DNA from 2 places in the Lactiplantibacillus sp. B652 genome. Region 2 is predicted to be linked to the other one. Evidence: predicted binding sites of a transcription regulator. Region 2 holds the regulator's gene; the other holds the start of a gene.
The links. The regulator NrdR, encoded in region 2, represses ribonucleotide reductase genes. The targets are predictions, from matches to a motif close to ACACNATATATNGTGT.
Positions count from the first base shown of each region.

Region 1 (5,559 bases), on a different contig from region 2:
TTGACTGCCGCTAAGACCAAATCTTGTAACATGTCGACATCGTCTGGATCAACGGCGTCTGGGTTAATCGTAATATCTTGCATCTTCTTGTCGCCAGTGAAGGTCACTTTGACCATGTCGTCAGGCGCTGACCCGGTAAACGTCTGTTCATTTAGAGCAGCTTGTTCGGCCGTCATTTGTGCCTGCATCTTTTTCATTTGTTTCATCATACTTTGCATATTTCCCATTCCACGCATCATAATTATCAGTTCCTTTCATGGTTAGTCTGGCTGGACCTCGACTAGGTCACCAAACATGTTCTTCGCTTCTTCAACAACGGGTGCTTTGGCCGGTGCCTGCTTCTCAGGAGTGGCACCCCCTGGCTGATGAGTCGCCAAGTAATCCTTACGAATCTGCGGCCATTGCTCCTTAGGTACACACACGATCTTAGGTGCTTGACCCATCAAGCGGTCCAATCCATTACCGAGTGCATCAATCAGTGTCTGGTCATCGATCGCCTTTTGATAAACGAACGCGTAATCAAAGGCAACTACAACGCCATCCGCACTCGCGGCAACCGGCTGAGCAACGTGCATCAGCGCGCGTTGGGTCACACTCAAGATATTCATCAAATCGGTCCAAACGTCTCGGACCTTCAACAAGTCATTCTTGGTCGCCGCACCCAAAATCGGATAGATTTGGCTAACGTTGACCTTTTTAACAACTGGGCCACTGCTCGTACGCGGTTTCGCTGGCGCGGGTTTAGTGTTCCCACTACCTTGCGTCCGCAACGTTTTAACTTCATTTTGTAGTTGTTCAACTTGTTGTGCGAGCTTGTGCACTGTTGGATCTTCTGGATTGACGGCCGCGGTAGTTGTCGCTGGCTGAGCAGTTGCCGTTTGACCATCCAACTGCGCGAGTTTGACCGTCAAAACTTCCAAGTAAACGTCGGGATGCGTCGTGAACCGCATCTGCTGCTGAATATCATTCAGTGTTTTGACCATCTGATACAAGACTTCGGCGTCGATTTCCTTGGCAAAAGCCTCAAACTGTTGATCATCTTCACCCATGGCCACACTGTCGACCATTTCAGGGGCCTGTTGATAGAGTAACACGTCTCGCGTATAACTAATCAAATCTTCGATGAAGCGGTTCGCATCTTTACCTTCTTGTAAGATTTCGCGCATCGTCTCCAAGGCCGGCTTGGTCTCGTGGTGCGTCACCTGCGTCACATAATTGGCAAGTAACTGCTTGGTGACACTCCCAGTGACCATCAACGCATCATCTAAGGTGACCGTATTATCCCCGAAGGAAATCACTTGGTCTAAGATACTCAATGCATCCCGCATCCCACCTTCAGCGGCCGCCGCAATCACACGCAGCGCTTTTTCATCGTAGGTCACGTCTTTTTCATTCAGGATGTAGACCATTCGATCATAACTATCCTTGGCCGTAATCCGCCGAAAGTCAAAACGCTGGGTCCGCGAAATAATCGTTAACGGAATCTTATGTGGTTCGGTAGTGGCTAAAATGAAGATGACGTTTGCCGGCGGTTCTTCCAACGTCTTCAACAGTGCGTTGAACGCCCCGGTCGACAACATGTGGACTTCATCAATAATATAGACTTTATAATCCGCCTGGGTTGGTGCGTACTTGGCCTTATCACGGATATCACGAATTTCTTCGACCCCGTTATTGGAAGCAGCATCGATTTCGATGACATCGTTCAACTGCCCCTTGGTGATCGCCGTACACGTCTCACATTCATTGCACGGCTCCCCGTCAACCAGATGATGACAGTTGATGGCCTTCGCAAAAATCTTCGCTGCCGACGTCTTCCCAGTTCCCCGGGGACCAGTAAACAGATACGCATGGCTCGTCTGGTGGGTCATAATGGCATTTTTTAACGTCTGGGTAATCATTTGTTGCCCGACGATTTCATCAAAGCGTTGGGGACGCCAAACCCGATATAGTGCCCGATACATGCGATTCTTCCTTTCTTACATCAGTCATATTTTTGTTTTGTTATTAAAAAATCATTGGCTTGTGGTTCGTCAGTCGGCTCAAGAAGTCGGACTAAGGCGCATACCGGCTGACGAACAAGAATCCACCAACTGGCACGTTTTAATCAGCGTTAATGCTGAACAATCACCGACACAACGAATGTTACATTACTATATTAATACCATCCGTATGTGAATGCGACCTCAACTCAGTGTGCACGACAAGTCGTCATCCAAGCATTGGCCGTAAAAGCCAGTTAGGTTAAATAAAAAGCTCTCAACCGAATGGCTAAGAGCTGTTACATTTCATAAAAACAAAAGGCACAAGATGAAGCAAACTTAGTGCTGCTTCCTTCCGGACCTGACACGATTCGTAAATCCACCCTTGCCTTTTGGCCTTGCGGCAAATACTATAATACATGATTTTTCTGATAATTACCAGCCATCCGCCTAATTTTTTTCGGCAGCTGCTCGGCGGGCTTTCTTCGCCGCTTTCTTGCGTTTCCGAATGTCACGGAAGAAGTTTTCCAGCATCTCACCCGCTGGCCGTGCTAGAATGCGCTCATGGACCGTCACCTGATGATTCAAGCGCGTATCGTCCATCACTTGATACAAACTACGGACGGCGCCGGCTTTCGGATCCCGCGCACCGAAGTAAAGTTCTGGTACTCGGGCATTGATGATCGCGCCACTGCACATCAAGCAAGGCTCCAAAGTCACATAGAGTTGGCAATCTTCTAGTCGCCAACTATGCAAATACTCGCAGGCTTCTTGAATCGCAATGATTTCGGCATGCATCGTGGCATCTTGACCATGCTCGCGCAAGTTATGGCCGCGGCCAATGATTTCACCCTGGTGCACGATCACGGCACCAATTGGGACTTCACCAATCAGGTAAGCCATCCGCGCTTCATGCAACGCTTCTTGCATCCAGTCTTCCGCTGTTGGTTCTGCCACGACTATCCCTCCTTTACACTCTGCAATATATAGTAGCCTTTATCCTTTTTAATAATCTGACAATTACCAAAAGTGGCCTGCATCAACTTCTTCGCAGAGGGCGCCCCCTGCTTCTTCTGTAAGACAACGGTCAGGGTTCCGCCCACAGCGAGTCTTGAACTAGCCCCGGTCAACATTGCATCAACGACGGCCTTACCCGCGCGTACTGGCGGGTTCGTCACAATGGCCGCATAGTTGGTCGCCGTGACCTGCTCGTAAACATCCGACGTAAAAATATTAACGTTGGTGATGCCATTTAAGGCGACATTTTTTCGCGCCAGACTCAATGCTAATTCGTTGACGTCGACCATATCGACAGTCCGTTCTGGCGACTGATACGCTAACGCCATCCCGATTGGCCCGTAGCCGGTCCCCAAATCAAGAATCGGCCCATTCGGTAAATCGGTAGCGTCAAAGGCCGCTAGTAGCGTCCGCGAGCCGTAATCGACGGTCCGCTTAGAGAAGACGCCGTTGTCCGTTGTAAATTTAAATTGGTGATTAAAAATTTCAAAATTCCACTGCTTTTCATCATGCACAATATCCGGATTGTGTGTATAATAATAGTTGGTCATATTTATTTTCCTCTGAATTTCTGGTCTATATCTATGATAACTGATTCAACGAGTGAACCACAAATAATTTAAAAAAACTTTTCGTCGGTTAAAGGCTGACACTGACACAACATCTGGGGTTTGTGATTTTTACCACACCCTAGATGTTGTGTTTTTTGATTGTTTTTTTCACCACATGTTGTATACTAAATTTATCAGAAAAACGAGTTAGGATGATGAAAGATGAAAAAAGTTACCGTATTTACTAAAAACAACTGCATGCAATGCAAGATGACTAAGAAGTTCCTCACTGCGCACAATATCGCCTTTGAAGAAAAGAATATCAACACGAATCCTGAATACGTGGATTACTTGAAAGATCAAGGCTTCCAAGCAGTTCCCGTTGTTGAGATCAATGGCGAAGACAGTATTTCTGGCTTCCGTCCCGATGCTTTAAAACAATTAGCTGTCTAGTTTACCCGCGCTTTTTTGCGTGGTTACATAGCTGGTTTGTCTTACAAAATATCATGAACGACCCACAATCAGTTGGACGATGATTGTGGGTCGTCGATTTTGCCAGTCACTATTATTATATTGTAGAAAGAGGATTCCTTATGACCTTAAAAGATTTAAAAGACGTCACGTATTATGACTTGAATAATGAGATCAATATTCCCGTTAATAATCAGATTCCACTCAATAAAGACCAAGATGCACTCGCGGCCTTCCTTGAACAAAACGTTAAGCCCAACACGATGACCTTTGATAGTCTCAAAGCCCGGTTTGACTACTTACGTGAACACGACTATTTGGAAACCCCTGCCATCGACAAATATGATTTTAGCTTCATTGAAAAGCTTTACGATTACTTGCGGTCCCAAGATTTCCATTTCAAGACATTTATGGCCGCCTACAAGTTTTACGCCCAATACGCGTTAAAGACTGACGATGGCGACTACTACTTGGAAAACTTCATCGACCGGGTCGCAATGAACGCCCTCTACTTTGCGGACGGTGACGAAGGTCTTGCCATGGATTTGGCTGACGAAATCATTCATCAACGTTACCAACCGGCAACACCGAGCTTCTTAAACGCTGGTCGCGCGCGGCGGGGCGAATTGATTTCTTGCTTCTTGATTCAGTCGACGGATGACATGAACTCAATTGGCCGGACCATCAACTCCGCACTCCAATTATCACGAATCGGTGGTGGGGTCGGTATCAACCTCAGTAACTTACGGGGTGCCGGCGATCCCATCAAGCATATCGATGGCGCTGCTAGTGGTGTCGTTCCAGTCATGAAGTTATTGGAAGATAGTTTCTCATACTCCAATCAATTGGGACAACGCCAAGGTGCCGGGGTCGTTTACCTCAGTGTCTTCCATCCAGACATCATTTCCTTCCTCTCTGCTAAGAAGGAAAATGCCGATGAAAAGATTCGGTTAAAGACGTTGTCACTCGGTGTGACCGTTCCTGATAAGTTCTATGAACTAATCAAGGCGGACGCTGACATGTACCTATTTAGTCCTTACGGGGTCGAACGTGAATATGGGGTCCCGTTCTCATACGTCGATATCACTAAGGAATACGACAACATGGTCCAAAACCCGAACATCCGTAAGACTAAGATCAAGGCGCGTGACCTTGAAAATGAAATCAGTAAGTTACAACAAGAATCTGGTTACCCATACGTCGTCAACGTGGACACCGCTAATCGCGACAATCCAATCGATGGCAAAATCGTCATGAGTAACTTATGTTCTGAAGTGATGCAGGTCCAAACACCATCACTGATCAACGATCAACAACAATATGAAAAACTCGGTACCGATATCAGCTGTAACCTGGGTTCAACGAATATCGTTAACTTAATGGCTTCCCCTGATTTTGGTCACTCCGTTGAAGCAATGGTGCGGGCCTTGACGTTTGTCACTGACCACTCCAACGTCGACGTTGTGCCTTCGATTCAAAAAGGAAACCATCAGGCTCATACGATTGGTTTGGGTGCGATGGGGCTGCACGCCTACTTC
Region 1 is NZ_JAMSKY010000010.1:34,082-39,640, reverse strand. Features, by position in the region: gene MZO40_RS12265 (YbaB/EbfC family nucleoid-associated protein) at 1-239, opposite strand, end outside; gene dnaX (DNA polymerase III subunit gamma/tau) at 261-1,964, opposite strand; RNA gene ffs (signal recognition particle sRNA small type) at 2,288-2,385, opposite strand; gene tadA (tRNA adenosine(34) deaminase TadA) at 2,433-2,939, opposite strand; gene MZO40_RS12245 (class I SAM-dependent methyltransferase) at 2,942-3,550, opposite strand; gene MZO40_RS12240 (redoxin NrdH) at 3,773-4,003, shown strand; gene nrdE (class 1b ribonucleoside-diphosphate reductase subunit alpha) at 4,144-5,559, shown strand, end outside.
Region 1: the regulator NrdR is predicted to act here: its motif matches at 3,687-3,702, upstream of MZO40_RS12240 (redoxin NrdH).

Region 2 (5,559 bases):
GTCCTCCTTTTCTGAATTTGTCTCGAGCTTGGCGAGTCGTGCCGCTAATTGCTGGCGTTGTTCTTCCGACAGTTGCTTGTTGGGCTTGTCCGGCTGAGCTTCGCCGGCCTGTTGTTTCTGGGCCCACTTCGGCATCACTTCTTTGCGGGTTGGCCGGGCATTCGACTTACGCCGCGGTGTCGAGGTCTTCGGCCGCTGACGTTGCTTCAAGTAGGCCAACGCCGCTTCTGGCGTGTTGACGCCATGTTGTTGCCAGTCATTGGCGACCGTTTCTATCAAACTTCGATTGAGCGCAGCCAACTCCCGGTTTTGGAGCAAGTAATAAATGACGATGTTGATGACCGAATTCGGTAACACGCCCCTACTGATCAAGTCATGGACCAGCCGATTTTCACCACTTGTCACAAAGCCGTGCTTTTCTGCCTTCACCGCCGCCAAAAAATCGTACGGCGCGGCCTGCTTCGCAACATCGACCAGTTGCTGTTCCGCCTTAGAAAGTTGTGCCGTTGAAGCTGGCTGCCGGGTTGCCTTACTAGAATTGGCCGCCGTAGTGGTTGGTTTAGTCGACTGATCGGTCGTTGCTTCATTTGTCGTCGTCCGAGTTGGCGTGGTTGGCCGCTCATACCGGCGTGCGATCAACAGTTTCAACTGGTTCTCGTCAAATTGTCCAGTCGTCAAACTGGCAACTTCACTGATCAGCTTGGCCATCTCGATCTCACTGATGCCATAAACCCGACTTTCCGTAACGATAAGTTGGCGCGAACTAGCCACTTGTTTCAAGTCAACGTAATTTTGCTTCAAGATTTGACCTAATAATTGCCAATCGAAGTCATCATCACTGAGTACTGGTGATTGATCTTCAGCTGGCTCATTGGCAGCCAGCTGTGCCCGCACCTGCTGGACAGGGCGTGGCGTGGTCGTGACTTTATGACCATCAATATGAAATACCTCGAGGATATTAGCCGTCACGTCCTTTGCCGCCGTCAGATCCACCGGTTGCGTGGCAAAATCACTAGCCAACTGTTGGTAGCGTAATTCACCCACGGTATCGAGTAATAAAACGCTCAACAGGTCATCCGCAAAGAATTGTAAGGCTAGTTGCGGTGCCTGCAAGCGATAAATATACAAAGTGCCGAGCTCATCTTGTTGGTAATAACTCCGTAACAGCCCCGTCGCCTCTAGTTTACGACGTGCTGCCAATACGGTCGGTAAATCGGCGTTCAAAATTCCTAGCAATTCCGCATGACTACGACGATTACTCAGTTCGTTTTCACTGCTTTGTAAGCTTCGCAGCGCGGCATACAAACTATATGCCAGTGGCCCGATCAACGGTAAATACAGCTCCGCTAAAACCGCTTGCTGGGCGGCGCTCAACGCTGGGGCTTGTGGGACCACCAGTCCTGATTTGGGCGTCAATGGTTCTTCATTTGGCATCTTGTTCACCATTCTTTTGACCTAATCTTTTTTACGTTTTGGCGCGTGCTCGGTCTTCGCTGACGGTTTCGCCAACTTGACCTTGTCACGTTCCATCATATCTTGGAGTTCGTTCAAGAAGACGTGCATATCCTTGAATTGGCGATAAACACTAGCGAAGCGAATATAAGAAATTTCATCAATATCCGCGAGTTGTTCCATCACGTACTCACCGATCACTTGGCTAGAAATTTCATTTTCACCCAGCGACCGGACTTTATTTTCAACATCATCAACGACCCCAGTCATGGTTTCCATGCTGACTGGGCGTTTTTCGGCGGAGCGAATAATCCCTCGTAAGACCTTCTCACGATTGAATTCTTCACGGGCACCATTTTTCTTGATCACTAATAACGGGGTCGCTTCGACCCGTTCAAACGTCGTAAATCGGAAACCACAGTTTTCGCATTCCCGCCGACGCCGGATGACGCGACCGTCATCAGTCGGTCGACTGTCAACCACACGGGAGCCATTATGATGACAATGTGGACATTGCATAGCTTTCACACCCCTTGTAACAAGTCACAATTATTTTTATTAAACAGTCATAGTTTCTAGCCATTTTAACACGGCGGCTTCAGTTTTATCAACGGTTGAACCGTTATCAATCACCACGTCCGCCCACGCGGCCTTTTGCGCCAATGGCAGCTGACTCGCAATTCGTGCCTGGGCCGCTTGCTTTGACAGCTGGTTGCGCGCCATCAAGCGTTTTAGTACGATGGCCGGTGGTGCAGTCACGACGACAACCTGGTCACAGATATTCTGCCAGCCACTCTCATAGAGTAACGGCACGTCTAGAATAATCGCCGTTGGATTCGACTGGCCTGCCGCAACGATGGCTTCAAACATCGCATATTGAATCGGCAAACTGGTGATGGCCGTCAAATCCTGCAAGGCGGCCGAATCATTAAAAACTAACTGACCAAGCCATGGGCGATTGAGTGAACCATCCGCCAATAATGCGTCCGGCCCAAACTTAGCTGCGATTTTCTGCGTCGTGGGTTGTCCTGGTCCTTCGACCGCCCAGGCGATTTTGTCAGCATCCACGATAGGTAAATACTGCGCTAATAACTTAGAAACGGTTGATTTTCCAGTCGCAATTCCACCGGTCAACCCGATTAATTTCGTCACGGTGATCACCTACAATCGTTGTTCAAGGGGACAGAAATGTGTCCCACGCTGCGCGACCTTGATCTTCTCAATCATCGTGCCACACCGCTCACAAGGTTCGCCTTCACGACCATAGACATGCAGGTGATTCTGAAATTGACCGGCCTCACCAAACGCCGTTGAGAACGAGTGTACCGTCGTTCCGTGTCCTTTGATGGCTAATGCCATTTCGGTAATAATATTGTCGCGCAACGTTGCAATTTCATCGGCTGTCAGCGAATTAGCTGGCCGCATCGGATGAATCTTGCTCATCCACAACGTTTCATCCGCATAAATATTGCCGATGCCCGCAATCTTACTCTGGTCCAGTAAGAGCGGCTTGATCATTTTCTTGGAATGTTCAAGCGTCGCAGTCAGATAAGCCAAGGTCAGTTGGTCAGCGACCGGCTCCGGCCCAATCGTGCGTAGCCCAGCCACCGACAGCTCCTCACCAGTCGGCACCAACGTCATCCGCCCAAATTTACGGGTATCGTTATACAGCAAGTCCCGGTCGTCCGTTAAATGAAAAACGACGTGCGTATGCTTGTCGCGCGCTTCACCACGCGGAACGACGTTGTACTTACCTTCCATGCGTAGGTGTGACACCATCGTTAAACCGTTACTAAATCGGAACAATAAATATTTGCCACGCCGGTCGATGGTTTGAATCGTCTGGTTAATCAGTCGTTCTTTAAATAAAGCCACGTCATTATTGATGATTTTGGGCCAATAGACGTCAATATCAGCAATCGTGGCACCCTTAACGAGCCGATTCAACCCACGACGAACCGTTTCAACTTCTGGTAATTCAGGCATGGTGGTTCCCCCTATTTTGCATCGTACCAAGTATCACCGTAGTGACTCTCGACCTTCAACGGTACGGCTAACTTCACGGCGGAATCCATCACGCTTGGTACTAATTTTTCTAAAACTGGAATCTCTTCCTTTGGTGCTTCAAAAATCAATTCATCATGAACTTGTAAAAGCATGGTTGCTTTCAAACCAGCTTTTTTCAACTCGGCTTGCATCTTGATCATCGCAATTTTGATAATATCGGCCGCACTACCTTGAATTGGCGTGTTCATGGCCGTCCGTTCGGCAAACGAGCGTTGGTTGAAACTCTTCGAATTAATGTCTGGCAAATAGCGACGACGATGAGAAATTGTCTCAACGTAGCCTTGTTCCTTTGCCGATTTGACAATATCATCCATGTACTGCTTGACACCTGGATATTCCTTGAAGTAAGCGTCAATAAAGCTGCGCGCTTGCTTACGACTGATACCAATATTTTGTGACAAGCCATAGTCACTGATGCCGTAAACGATACCGAAGTTGACCGCTTTGGCTTGCCGACGAATATTAGGTGTCACGTCTTCAGCGGATTTCAAATTAAAGATCCGCATCGCTGTGGCGGCATGAATGTCGTCGCCTTCCTTAAAGGCCGCTTGCATGTTCTCATCACCGGTAATATGGGCGAGCACCCGCAATTCAATTTGTGAATAGTCAGATGAGAAGATCTGCCAACCGTCATGACTCGGAACGAACGCCTGCCGAATCTTACGCCCTTCTTCGAGCCGAACAGGAATATTTTGCAAGTTCGGGTCAACTGAGGACAAGCGGCCGGTTTGCGTCAACGTTTGGAGATAACGCGTGTGCACTTTTTGGTCCGTGGAATGAATGGCATCCAGCAAGCCCACCACGTAGGTTGATTGAATCTTTGAAATTTGACGATACTGCAAGATATTCGCGACGATTGGTGCTTCTGGTGCTAATTTTTCCAACACGTCGACGGCGGTCGAGTAACCGGTCTTCGTCTTTTTAATGACTGGTAACTTCATTTCTTCAAATAAAATGTGGCCCAATTGCTTGGGTGAATTGATATTGAACTCTTCACCGGCTTCTTGATAGATGGTCTGTTCGATCTCACTCAGGCGTTCAGTAAACTGACTACCCATCGCCTTCAAGCGACTGCTATCAACGGTAATGCCGGCAATTTCCATCTGAGCGAGCACCGTCGCCATTGGCTTTTCGATATCATCGTAGAGTTGGGCCTGCTCATTATCCGCGAGTTCTTTCAACAAGCGCGGTTTCAAATCAGCGATCGCCGCTAATTTTCGTGCCAAATGACTGAAGAACACGTCATCATCTTCAGGAATCGCACGTTTGACACCCTTGCCGTAGACGGTCTCGTCACTTGGCAAGTCAGTGTAGCCGTGTTGTTCCGCCAGACTACCAAGGTCGTTGCTGTTATCATTGGTGTCTAGTAAATATGAAACGAGTAATAGGTCAAAATCAACTTTACCAAGCTGGATGCCCAAACGGTTCAGCCCAACCATCGTTCGTTTCATATCAAAAACGTCCTTGGTCAGCGTATCGCTAGTCAAAAGCTCGCTGACTGCGGGTTGCATCAGCAATTCAACATCACGACTAATATACCAATGACCATCCGCACCAATCGCAAAACCAGCGAAGGCGGAGGTGTGGTAGTTTGGTGTCGGCATTTCAAGATAGAAGTCGACATTGGTCGTGAATTGTTGTAATTCATCCAAATTGTCTTTGGTCAAAACAGTGTATTCGATTGGTGTTGCTGGTTCGTCAGATTGCAGATGCAACTTCTTCAAAAATGACTGAAAATCCATCGTTTGATAGAACGCGGCCAACTGGTCCAAATCAGGGCCATTATAGGTCAAATCTGACAACTGAACCTCAATCGGTGCATCCCGCTTGATGGTTGCGAGCACCTTGGCTTGAGCCGCCTGTTCGCGGTCCTCAATCAGATGTTCCTTCATCTTGCTGGCCTTCATCGCATCGATGTTTTCATAGATACCTTCCATCGACCCGTATTGTTTCAGCAATTTCAGCGCTGTCTTCTCGCCGACCTTGGTCACACCAGGATAATTATCTGAAGTATCACCCGTTAGCCCCTTCATATCAATG
Region 2 is NZ_JAMSKY010000002.1:244,537-250,095, forward strand. Features, by position in the region: gene MZO40_RS03885 (replication initiation and membrane attachment family protein) at 1-1,434, opposite strand, end outside; gene nrdR (transcriptional regulator NrdR) at 1,456-1,971, opposite strand; gene coaE (dephospho-CoA kinase) at 2,011-2,604, opposite strand; gene mutM (DNA-formamidopyrimidine glycosylase) at 2,614-3,438, opposite strand; gene polA (DNA polymerase I) at 3,450-5,559, opposite strand, start outside.